3 regions of the Salipaludibacillus agaradhaerens genome follow, and region 1 is predicted to be linked to each of the others. Evidence: riboswitches for the same ligand, from Rfam matches in the RefSeq annotation. Region 1 holds a riboswitch; each other region holds the start of a gene.
What was found. A riboswitch is a leader RNA that binds a small molecule or an ion and turns the genes downstream of it on or off. The one in region 1 is predicted to bind cyclic di-GMP.

Region 1 (3,552 bases):
GATGAGAGCAAAGAGAATCATAGGTCCCATAATACCAAGAAGAAACTTTTTAAATAACGATGATGAAACGTTTAACATGAGAACGTTACCTCACTTTCTGTTGATTTAGTTGCTTCTACCGCTTCTTGTATAAAGGTGATCACGTCAGGAATGTGATCTGTTTCCGTATAAGGTGAGATCGTAAAAAACTTAGAGACGTAAACCGGCTGCAATTCCCCATCATTTTTACATGGGACAAGATCAAATTTCTTTGTGTCACCTAGGAAAATACGGGCTCTATGGGCACCGAAATATTCGAAGAGAGCTTCATTTCTTTTATTTGTTTCCATTATTTGTTCTTTCGTTAACTGGCCCTCTACTTCCATTTCCCAATTGTTAGTCTTGCTATACAGCCTAAAGGCTGTCACAGGACCGGGGTTTAATGGATTCGTGACACATAACTCAGGTAAAGTTGCTTGAAGCTTTTCTCGAAAAACAAGATTGACTCTTACATAGTTAGCCAACAGTATTTGATAACCTTCTACCCCGAAAAGTTGTAACGCTGCCATAATGGCAATGGAGCTGGCCATTCGTGAGCATTCTAATGTGTAGCTTGTGTGATAGTCACCGTAACCTCTGTCACCGACATATGGTGATTCGGCAGCATCTAAATCAATTAATGACAAATCTTCTTTGTTTTTCACTAAGAAAAGACTGGTTGCATAAGGTGTTTGACCGAGCTTTTGGAAATCAAAACATAAGCTGTCAGCTAAGTGTAAATGCTGCATTTTAGAGGTGATTATCTGCAATCCAGTAAGCACCTTTTCTTCAAAGTTTAACGGATTTACCTTAAAATCGTACGCGTTAAAAAAGGCATAGAATCCTCCGAGAGCTGAGTCAGCATGAATATGAACAGGAGGTAAGCCATGCATATCTGTAAGGGCATTTGTCGTATCTTTGATTGCCTGAATATTGTCAATACCAAAGTTATCAGTTGTACCAGTTGTAGCCACAACGTAAACAGGTTTACCTCCTTCTTCAATCACTTTTGCCATTTTAGAGGCAAGATCTTGTTCGTCCATGGCGTGATCTCGCTTTGTACGAACCTTAATCACATGGCTTCGTCCAATACCAGTGGCTTCAGCTGATTTAATTAAACTATAATGGGCTTGCTCAGAGGAGAACACATACAGATTATCAGGAACACCGTGCTCCACTGCATCAGGACAATGTTTTGCAATAGCAAGGCGGAGTCCCGTAAAGACAGCTCCTTGTCCACCCCATGTTGTATATCCCCAGCTCTCATTGACATCAAAGCCAGCAATACGTGACATCATGGCAATGACTTTCGTTTCTGCCTCCGCACCGGCCGGACCATAAACATCCCATAAATTATTCCCATTCAATAGGGAGGCTGTTAGTTGACCTATGAGTCCGGGAATACTTGCCATCGGAAGGACATTCGTCAAAAAGTATCGGGAATGATAGGGGTGCCCTGTCATTAAGCTTGTCATACTGTCTACTAAGTGAGACAGACTTTCACCCTGTAGGGGGACTTCAGCTGTTTGGATGAGCTGCTGATAAAAATTTGTTTCACGCTGTTTCTCATGTCCTAAACTAGCGTAATCTGGACGCTTCATCCCATCCATTTTTTCTAGAAGAGTGGTAATTAATTGCAGGAAATTCTCTCTGCTTTCACGATTGCCATCTTCACTAGGGAAAAGCTTTTGCACGTCATTAAGTGATTTCATTCAGTAACCTCCAATCATATTTTTAAACATAAAAAAATCCCCACTTTAATAATGGGGGTCCGGTAACATACGTAAAACGCTAATATGTTAAGCAACTCAGCCATCTTAACTTTTTAAAAGCGTTAGACCTGGAGCTTTGCGTCCCTGTTTTTCAACAGGTTTGCCCATTATTATTGTGTTATATTGAACATAATTAAAAGTATCACAATAGGACTAAAGTAATCAATACATTTACACATTTGTCACAAAATATGCCATTAAATGCTTGTAAGTCCTATCTTTAGGTCATGGATAATTAGTGAATGATTAGGCCTTTCAGAGGGGATGGCTACAAAAAAGAAATAAATGAAATTACGCAACGAGTGAAAAGTAAGGTCATCCATAGATATCCAGTCTTATTTATGATATAACGAATAATAGACATGTTATTTAAACAGATTAGTTACTTTTGTCGACTGCTCAGTCGTATCGATGTTAATAAAGTGGCTCTAAAAATGTAGACTATTTTAAAGATGGTAATCATGAACAGAACTTTTGTGATAGAAAGGTGTAGAGACATGAGTGAAAATGTAAATAATTCATCACATTTCATTAAGTATATTGTGCAAGAGGACTTGGATGAAGGAACCTACGAGCATGTAGTGACACGGTTCCCACCAGAACCAAATGGCTATTTGCACATCGGTCACGCCAAATCAATCGTCTTAAACTTTGAGTTGGCAGATGCTTTTAACGGCAAGACGAATCTTCGGTTTGACGATACAAATCCATTGAAAGAAGACCAAGAGTTTGTGGATGCCATTAAACAAGATATTCAGTGGCTTGGTTATGAATGGGACGGTTTATTTTATGCGTCTAATTACTTTGAAGAGATGTATGAACGTGCCGTATTGCTCATTAAGAAAGGCCTCGCATATGTAGAAGATTTAACACAGGAAGAAATCCGCCAGTATCGGGGTACCTTAACTGAGCCAGGTAAAGAAAGTGAGTCACGAAGCAGGAGTGTTGACGAAAACCTTGCACTTTTCGAAAAGATGAGAAAAGGTGAATTTGCCAATGGAGAAAAGGTGCTTCGGGCTAAAATAGACATGTCATCACCGAACATTAACTTGCGAGATCCTGTCATTTACCGAATTTCTCATACTGAACATCATAATACCGGTGACAAGTGGTGTATTTATCCAATGTATTCCTATGCGCACCCACTTGAAGATGCCATTGAAGGTGTAACACATTCCATTTGTACGTTAGAGTTTGAGGATCAGCGGCCATTGTATGACTGGGTAGTGGAACATACAGAAATAGAAGGTACGCCAAAGCAAATTGAATTTGCTCGGTTGAATTTGACAAATACGGTCATGAGTAAGCGTAAATTGAAACAGCTCGTGGATGAAGGCTATGTGGATGGCTGGGACGATCCGCGAATGCCTACCCTGTCAGGCCTAAGACGCCGTGGATTTACCGCTGATTCTATTAAAACATTTTGCCGCGAGATCGGTGTAAGTAAAGCGGACAATCTTGTAGACGTACGCATGCTAGAGCATTTTGTTCGTGAAGATTTAAAATTACAATCACCGCGCACGATGTCCGTTTTAAAACCCTTGAAAGTAGTCATTACGAACTATCCAGAAGGGGAAGTGGAGTGGTTGGATGCTGAGGTTAATCCTGAGAATGAAACGATGGGGACACGGCAAATTCCTTTTTCACGGGAAATTTATATTGAGCAAAGTGATTTTATGGAGAACCCGCCAAAAAAATACTTCCGCCTCTTTCCAGGTAATGAAGTGCGTTTAAAGCATGCTTACTTTATTAAATGTGAGCA
Region 2 (3,552 bases), 1.2 Mb from region 1:
TTAATAATGCCGAGAGTTTATCTTAACCATTTGGTTCCTTAGTCTAACAAATATAATAAGGTAGAGGACCGATTATCTAAATAACGCTGTAAAGGTTTGCCGCCCCGCAATGCCGTCGACACGTAGTCTAAGTCTGTGTTGGTACGTCCTCACTGCATTTTCCGTAAGCGGGCCAAAAATACCATCCACTGGACCTGGAGAAACACCTGAACCGTATAACATTGCTTGCAAAATCCACGTTATATTACCTCTCGCTCCTCGACCAACATTGACAACTGCTTGACGTGTTTCAGGTCCCCAAATGCCATCCACCTGAATATTTCTATTAAACTGAACATTTAACTCCGTTTGGAAGCCTCGTAATAGTGCCCCTTTTGTCTCTGGACCGAAAATATTATCTACGGCAATGGCTAAACCGTAACGCTCATTTAATGTCGCTTGCACTGACGCAATCGTGTCATTTGTCGGTTGATCACCATCAGATCCATCTGATCCGTTTTCTTCTATATTTAATGCGTTCACAATCCCGGTTGCATGACCTTGTGCAATACGGTCTAAAAAGGCATCATCTCGCAATTTCTCGGCATCACTTTCATTATCAACAAACAAGTTTTCCGTTAAAAGAGCCGACATTGTTGTTTCTCTCAGTACTGCATAGTTAGCGCTTAACATACCTCTGTCAACTACATCAATTTCATTGATAATAGCTTCGTGAATAACCTGTTGATACCTTATCGTTTGATCAGGCACCTCACCGTTCCAAATGTACGATTCAAATCCTTCACCACCACTTGCATTGGTATGAATAGAAACAAAAAAGTCAGCATTCCAGCTATTCGCCATATCGGCCCTTTCTGATAGTGAAACGAAGCTGTCATCCTCTCGACTCATATTAATTTGAACACCTTGATACATGTTCAGTAATTCTCTTAACCTCATCGCAATATCAAGCACAATTTCCTTTTCTACTAAGCCATTCCCTGTTGCTCCACTGTCAGAACCACCATGACCGGGATCGATAAATATCCTTACCATGTGGTGAGCCTCCTTAAATGTCATTTTGTCGCTCACTATAGTTAATGCACCGTCATTAAAAATGACAGGACAAGTGTCTTTAAGTAGAAACAAATAGGCGTGATCAAGTTGTTAGCATATTAAAAAACGCTTATCATAACGATAAACGTTTAAAATAAAGCTTTAGATACAACTTCTAACTCTCATATAGTCTTTTACGAGTTACCACCACTCACTTGTTTAATATCATATACATTTTTTTCTCGCTGTTTCTCTGCTAAAAAACAACGGACATCATGAGGTGTTAATCCTCTTTGACGTGCTTCTCTTATTAGCCTCTCCCATTCTCTATCCAAGGTAGAGTGTAACTTCTTTTCCATCTCTTCCTTAGACCTCCTTTCCCACGTTTGCCTAATAGGCGGTCCGGCGATCATAGATCATACAAGCAAATGACCCTTAGACCCGTAACTTTGCGTCCCTATCTTTAAACAGGTTTGCCTTTAACTAGTAGGAAGGTTTAATTTTAAAATATTGTCACAGCATTTGAGAATCAGCATGATGTGTAACTGTAATTTGAAGTATACCTAGTCAAGGTTAAATACAAGTTAAAAAACAGAAAAAAAGTAGTTCTTTTATCTATTTTTTTAGTGTCTATTCCCTTTTATAGTAATTTCGACAATAAAAGATAAAGTATTACATTGCGTTTTTTTTCCGGAAGCCATGGTAACATAATTTCTATTTGTATAAGTCCTGAATGAATTTCACAATTCAAAATTCGAATCATGAAAGTGACCTTCACTTCAAACGGACGCTTTCCCGAGGGCTTGTCTTCAGCTAACTTTTGCTCGGTAAATCCTCGCAAAAGTGGATCTTTAGACTGCACTTAATCCTCTGGGAGTCGCCGTCTTACATTTCAGTCACTTTTACCGTCCGTGAAGCTCCCAGCTCAAAATAGAGAAGAGAGGTAAATCAATTTAGGCGGGAACTAACGGAGGCTAATGTCCTGATTGATTCATTTACCAATCAGTGGGAGAAGAACAAAAAACCCACTGATTGAAGGTTCGTTTTATCATCCGCATATTAAATATTCGTGTTATTGCTTTAAAAACATCATTATGAAATCGACTCCGCTAAAAAATCTTGTAATTAAACTTGTAAAAGTAACTGCTTAAATCCATTACTATCAGGCAGTCTATAAAAGAAGTTCATATGACAGGAATATGGAAGAGTCCCTGTAGGAAAAGCAGTAGATGAATGGCATTTCAGTATCTACTATCACGGATTTAAATTTTTAGCGTATTCGGATAATCGTGTAGAAGACCTTAAAATATTTTCTTTTTAAATTAAAATATAGGAACCTGACTGTTCATAATCAACAGGTTCCTTATGCCTCAGGCTGATAAAATTGCTTAAAGTGAAGGTTGATTGTTTAGTTTGCGAAATTCGCTAAAATAATGATACACAAAATCTTGAAATTTACGTGCCGCAATGGACAAGTAGCGATCTTCGAGCCATGCTATTTGGTAGGTACGCTGACAAAATGGCTTATCAATATGCAAAAGGCGAAAAGGTACATTTTTATCTTCTATTAAAGTTTCTGGCAAAAAAGCAACACCAATACCGGTGCGAACGAAATGACTTATTGCAGAAAGTTCGTCAACTTCACAAACTACATTTGGAGTAAAACCTTCTTTTTTACAAAAATCATCCGTCATTGCCCGAAACGGATTCCCATCTTTTATACTTATAAAAGCATCGTCAGATAACTCGCTCAGGTCAACACTATTCCGGTTAGCGAATCGGTGCGTGAAAGGAACAGCTAGTAATATTTCTTCAGTGAGAAAGGATTGCCCGCTTATTCCCTCCACTTCAAGTGGTGGAAAAGTAATGCAAAAATCGATATCGCCATTTCTTAGTTGTTTCACCTTTTCGTATGTTGAAGCTTGGCTGATTTGGAGTTTAATATCAGGATGCTCCGATATGAAAGAGCCTATGAGGTCAGAAAAGCATTTATGAGTGGTTGTTGATAAATAAACACGCCCTCGTTCCATCCCCGCAAGATCCTCGACTTCTTGTCTCCCTTCATCAAGTGCTGAAAGTGCAATCTCCACTTTTTTCAAAAATACCTTTCCAAACGAATTGAGTCGGATATTCCTTCCCTTACGGTCAAATAATGGTACACCCAAATCCTCTTCCAATCGGGCAATGGTTTTACTAAGAGCGGGTTGCGCAATGTGAATTTCTTGCGCCGCTTTTGTCATATGTTCTAACCTGGCAACAATTCGAAAATATTGTAGTTGCAACAGTTCCATTTGTGCTCCTCCTATTAATATACTCAAGGTTATATATTTATATAAATATATATATTTTAATTTATTTATTGTTTATCATAAGATAATTATTACAAGATAACAACAGATTTTACTTGCAAGAAGGAGGTGTAATCGATGAAACTAAACCACATGAATCTTACTGTCACTGACGTTAATGCTACTCGTAAATTTTTCGAAAAATATTTTAACGTTCAGACCAAAGGTA
Region 3 (3,552 bases), 2.5 Mb from region 1:
TAATTCGGAACTGGGAACTTCAATCACATTAATCCCGTGCGCTCTTAACGTATCGTTTGTGACATAATTTCGATCATATGTGATGATTGTCCCTGGAGCAAGGGCAAATGTATTACTGCCGTCATTCCATTGTTCTCGTGCCGCTTCAATAGCTTGACCGTCTCCGACTGGTATAAGTGTCACCTCTTCAAGTGCAAGACATTCTTTAAGTGTTTTTGTTAAGTCATTTCTTTTTTCTACTTCGATCTCACCGTCTTTATTCTCTTGAAGGATGTAAATGTCCATTTCCGCGGCAATTTTCATCACAGTGGGATGAATCGTAAATTTGTCAATATCAACTTGTGTAAAAACGGTATCTAAATGCATAAAAGCTCTTTTTTTCGGTATTTGAATCGCAATTACTTTCTTAAAGCCTGTTTTCAGTGTTCTTAAATTTCTAAATAATTTTTCTATGGCATGGGGACTTGTACGTGCACTAATACCAATTGCTATAACATCCGGTGATAAGATGAGAATATCACCTGCTTCAATAGGAAAACCATCGTCCTTATCATAAATAATAGGTATATCTTTATTAACATAATCATGGGAATGTTTTACGATATATTTTAAGAATAGCGTCTCATTCTTGCGAGCCTTTTGGTCCATTAAATTTAAGGAAATAGACTCACCAATGATAGCTGCGGGGTCTCTAGTGAAATACATGTTTGGTAAAGGATCTAAATAAAACGGAAAATCATGATTAATCATCTCAGCCATCAAGTATTCCGATTTCACATCCACTTCATTTCTTCTAACGCCACTAATCACTGTTTCAACGAGTTCAGCAGGTGGTTTAGATACTAGAAATTCTTCTAAGCTATAATAAATACCGCTGTCATACCTCAAATGTTTTAATGAGGCATGAAGAAATTCAGTAATAAATTTTTTTCTGACATGTTCTTCTTTAAGCGCTTCCGTAGCCATATCTGTTAAATAGACGACCTCTGCCCCTTTTGATGATAAAGCTTTTACAAATTCATCGTGTTCACGTTGCGCAATTCTTAAATTAGGAATATCATCAAACAATAATTCTTCCATATACTCTGGGGATAGGTTTTCTATTTCTTTTCCGGGCCGATGCACAATCACTTTCTCTAACTCATTAATTTCTGAAAAAATCCTAAAGGGAGTTGTCATAAACTAATCTTCCTTTCTGACTTATCTAATTTTAAGAAATATACCTTAATTATACCCTCTTAACATTATTTGCGCGATAATCGTTAAATAACCTTCCGATAATGTTTTATTATAAACATCTTAAAACCAAAAATTACCTCCGCTATAAATGGAGGTAATAAAAGATAACAGTTAAGCTAAAAAAATGAGATTAAGATCAGTGAATCATTATTTGTTATTATCCGTTTTCTTATGATCGACTGTTCCAACGTTATAACTATCTTCCAGTTGTTCATGAACCGTTGACACACCACTAGAAAACTCATCCTTTTTTTTGTCATCTTCATAATGGAAGTGCCTATCCCCCACGACATGTCCTGTAAGGTTACTCTTTTTTCGCATAAAATCACCTTCCTTACTTGGTTTTATAACTAGTATGAAAGCAAGTAAAGAAAACTATGCGAACAGTTAGGAGAAAAGTAAACGGTATTTGTGACATTAACTGGAGTAATGAGTTTTACTTACCACATGGTTTATTTTACGACAATTAGGTGTTGTAGGTGTATGGCTTTTAGTATATATTTTTCTACTTTCTAATTCATTTTCAAGTATTTTAATGAATTCTGTTTCTAAGCCAAGTTCTTTCGCATGTGTATACACTTCCAATAATTGATCGCTATTTAAACGCTTAATTGATGAAGTCAATGTACAAACCTCCCCTTCTTTATTTACTCAGGTCGGTTGCACTAGCAGCTCCAAACTATTCAAGTGCCCAATTACAAATAGTTTTTCATCGCTCCCGTAAGTAGTATAAATCCCTTAATTTTATGCCTCTACTCACTAACTGTTCATATTAGTAATGCAAAAATATCCCAATATCAAAAGGTATTATATCATAGTTTATAGTAAATAAAATGTGATTTAACTTACTTTTTTATGAATTGGGGAAATATCGTCCAAAAGGATGAGAAATAACTTAAATATAGCCCCATTATTTTTGAATAATTAAGCCGTAGGGGTAGTCATAAGTCCCATTAAAAGGCATTTTTTATTATTAGAATATGTAAACTGTTACTTTTCACTATTACCTGGTTAATATAATACCAATTTTTAATAGATTTAGTTAACTGAATGAATGTCATAATCCAATGTCACGCTCCATATAACGAATATTATTGTAAATTAATAAAAAATGTCCGTTATTAAAAAAGAAAAACATGACTCAACTCGCATAAAAGGGTGTGACGTCGCTACGAACTTACCGTTATTAATATAGACAGTGTCTCTGTCATGATTCGGTGTCAAAGTAAACCAAGTTAGTGGTGTTCGGATAACACTATATGACCAATTCTAAGTCAGAATGTAATGTCCCCCTTTTATTTTGCCGATAGAGCTGATATTCTATAGGAAACGTATGTTCTTTAGGAGGCTTTTAATGAATTTTATAGCGATTGACTTTGAAACAGCTTCCAGGCAACGTGATAGTGCTTGCGCCATTGGACTAGTTCAAGTTATTGACGATTGTATTGTTGATGAAGTTTACACACTTATCAGACCGAGAAATTCATACTTTGATCCCTTTTGTGAGAGAGTCCATGGAATCACATGGGAGGATGTTAAGAACGCCCCATTATTTAGTGATGTTTGGTCTGATCTCGCTCATTACTTTGAAAATAGTTTAGTCGTAGCTCATAATGCTTCTTTTGATATAAGCGTTTTAAAGAGCTCCTTACAAGCTATTGGCTTGCCTTACCCTTCAATGCTATACAATTGTACCGTGGCTATTGCGAAAAAAACATGGCCTGAGTTTTACAATTTTAAGCTTAATACGATAGCAGCTGAATTAGATATGACATTTAATCATCACCATGCTCTTGAAGATGCCCAAGTAGCCGCACAAATCGTACTAAAAGCAGCTGAAATACATAATACTTTTGAAAACGACGCTTTCTTTGAAAAAATCAAGCTTTACAACGGTATCCTCTCACCTGGTCTTTCTCTGACGCCGGCCATGAATAAAAAGAAACAATTAGCAAAATGAAGACAATAATTATGTTCAAAGAAACGAAGCATGTTTCTTGCTAGATTAACCTCTCAAGTGATTAAATATAAATAGTGTAATAGTGTTTATTTAGGAGGAGCGCGCTAATGACAACAATTCATAATTTCACTGTACAAAAGCCTAATGGTGATGAGGTAAGTCTAGAGGAATATAAAGGTAAAGTTGTTCTCATTGTGAATACAGCGACGAAGTGTGGGCTGGCACCGCAATTTAAAGAATTACAAGCTCTTTATGAACAATATAAAGCTGATGGTTTAGAAGTATTAGGGTTTCCCTCTAATCAATTTATGAACCAAGAACCATTAGAGGATGATGAAATGGAATCTGCGTGC

Region 2: it holds a riboswitch for cyclic di-GMP, as region 1 does, so the genes downstream of both, BK581_RS19930 (anti-repressor SinI family protein) here and BK581_RS14585 (pyridoxal phosphate-dependent decarboxylase family protein) in region 1, are expected to answer to the same signal.
Region 3: it holds a riboswitch for cyclic di-GMP, as region 1 does, so the genes downstream of both, sda (sporulation histidine kinase inhibitor Sda) here and BK581_RS14585 (pyridoxal phosphate-dependent decarboxylase family protein) in region 1, are expected to answer to the same signal.

The regions. Positions count from the first base shown of each region.
Region 1 covers NZ_KV917378.1:3,120,810-3,124,361, forward strand. Annotated here, with positions in the region: gene BK581_RS14580 (methyl-accepting chemotaxis protein) at 1-78, opposite strand, end outside; gene BK581_RS14585 (pyridoxal phosphate-dependent decarboxylase family protein) at 72-1,730, opposite strand; cyclic di-GMP riboswitch class I at 1,818-1,905, opposite strand; gene BK581_RS14590 (glutamine--tRNA ligase/YqeY domain fusion protein) at 2,288-3,552, shown strand, end outside.
Region 2 covers NZ_KV917378.1:1,895,885-1,899,436, forward strand. Annotated here, with positions in the region: gene BK581_RS08990 (N-acetylmuramoyl-L-alanine amidase) at 73-1,035, opposite strand; gene BK581_RS19930 (anti-repressor SinI family protein) at 1,230-1,394, opposite strand; cyclic di-GMP riboswitch class I at 1,429-1,523, opposite strand; gene BK581_RS09000 (LysR family transcriptional regulator) at 2,424-3,326, opposite strand; gene BK581_RS09005 (VOC family protein) at 3,462-3,552, shown strand, end outside.
Region 3 covers NZ_KV917378.1:642,095-645,646, forward strand. Annotated here, with positions in the region: gene BK581_RS02955 (arginine deiminase) at 1-1,179, opposite strand, end outside; gene BK581_RS02960 (YozQ family protein) at 1,387-1,560, opposite strand; gene sda (sporulation histidine kinase inhibitor Sda) at 1,657-1,863, opposite strand; cyclic di-GMP riboswitch class II at 1,886-1,968, opposite strand; gene BK581_RS02970 (3'-5' exonuclease) at 2,594-3,199, shown strand; gene BK581_RS02975 (glutathione peroxidase) at 3,307-3,552, shown strand, end outside.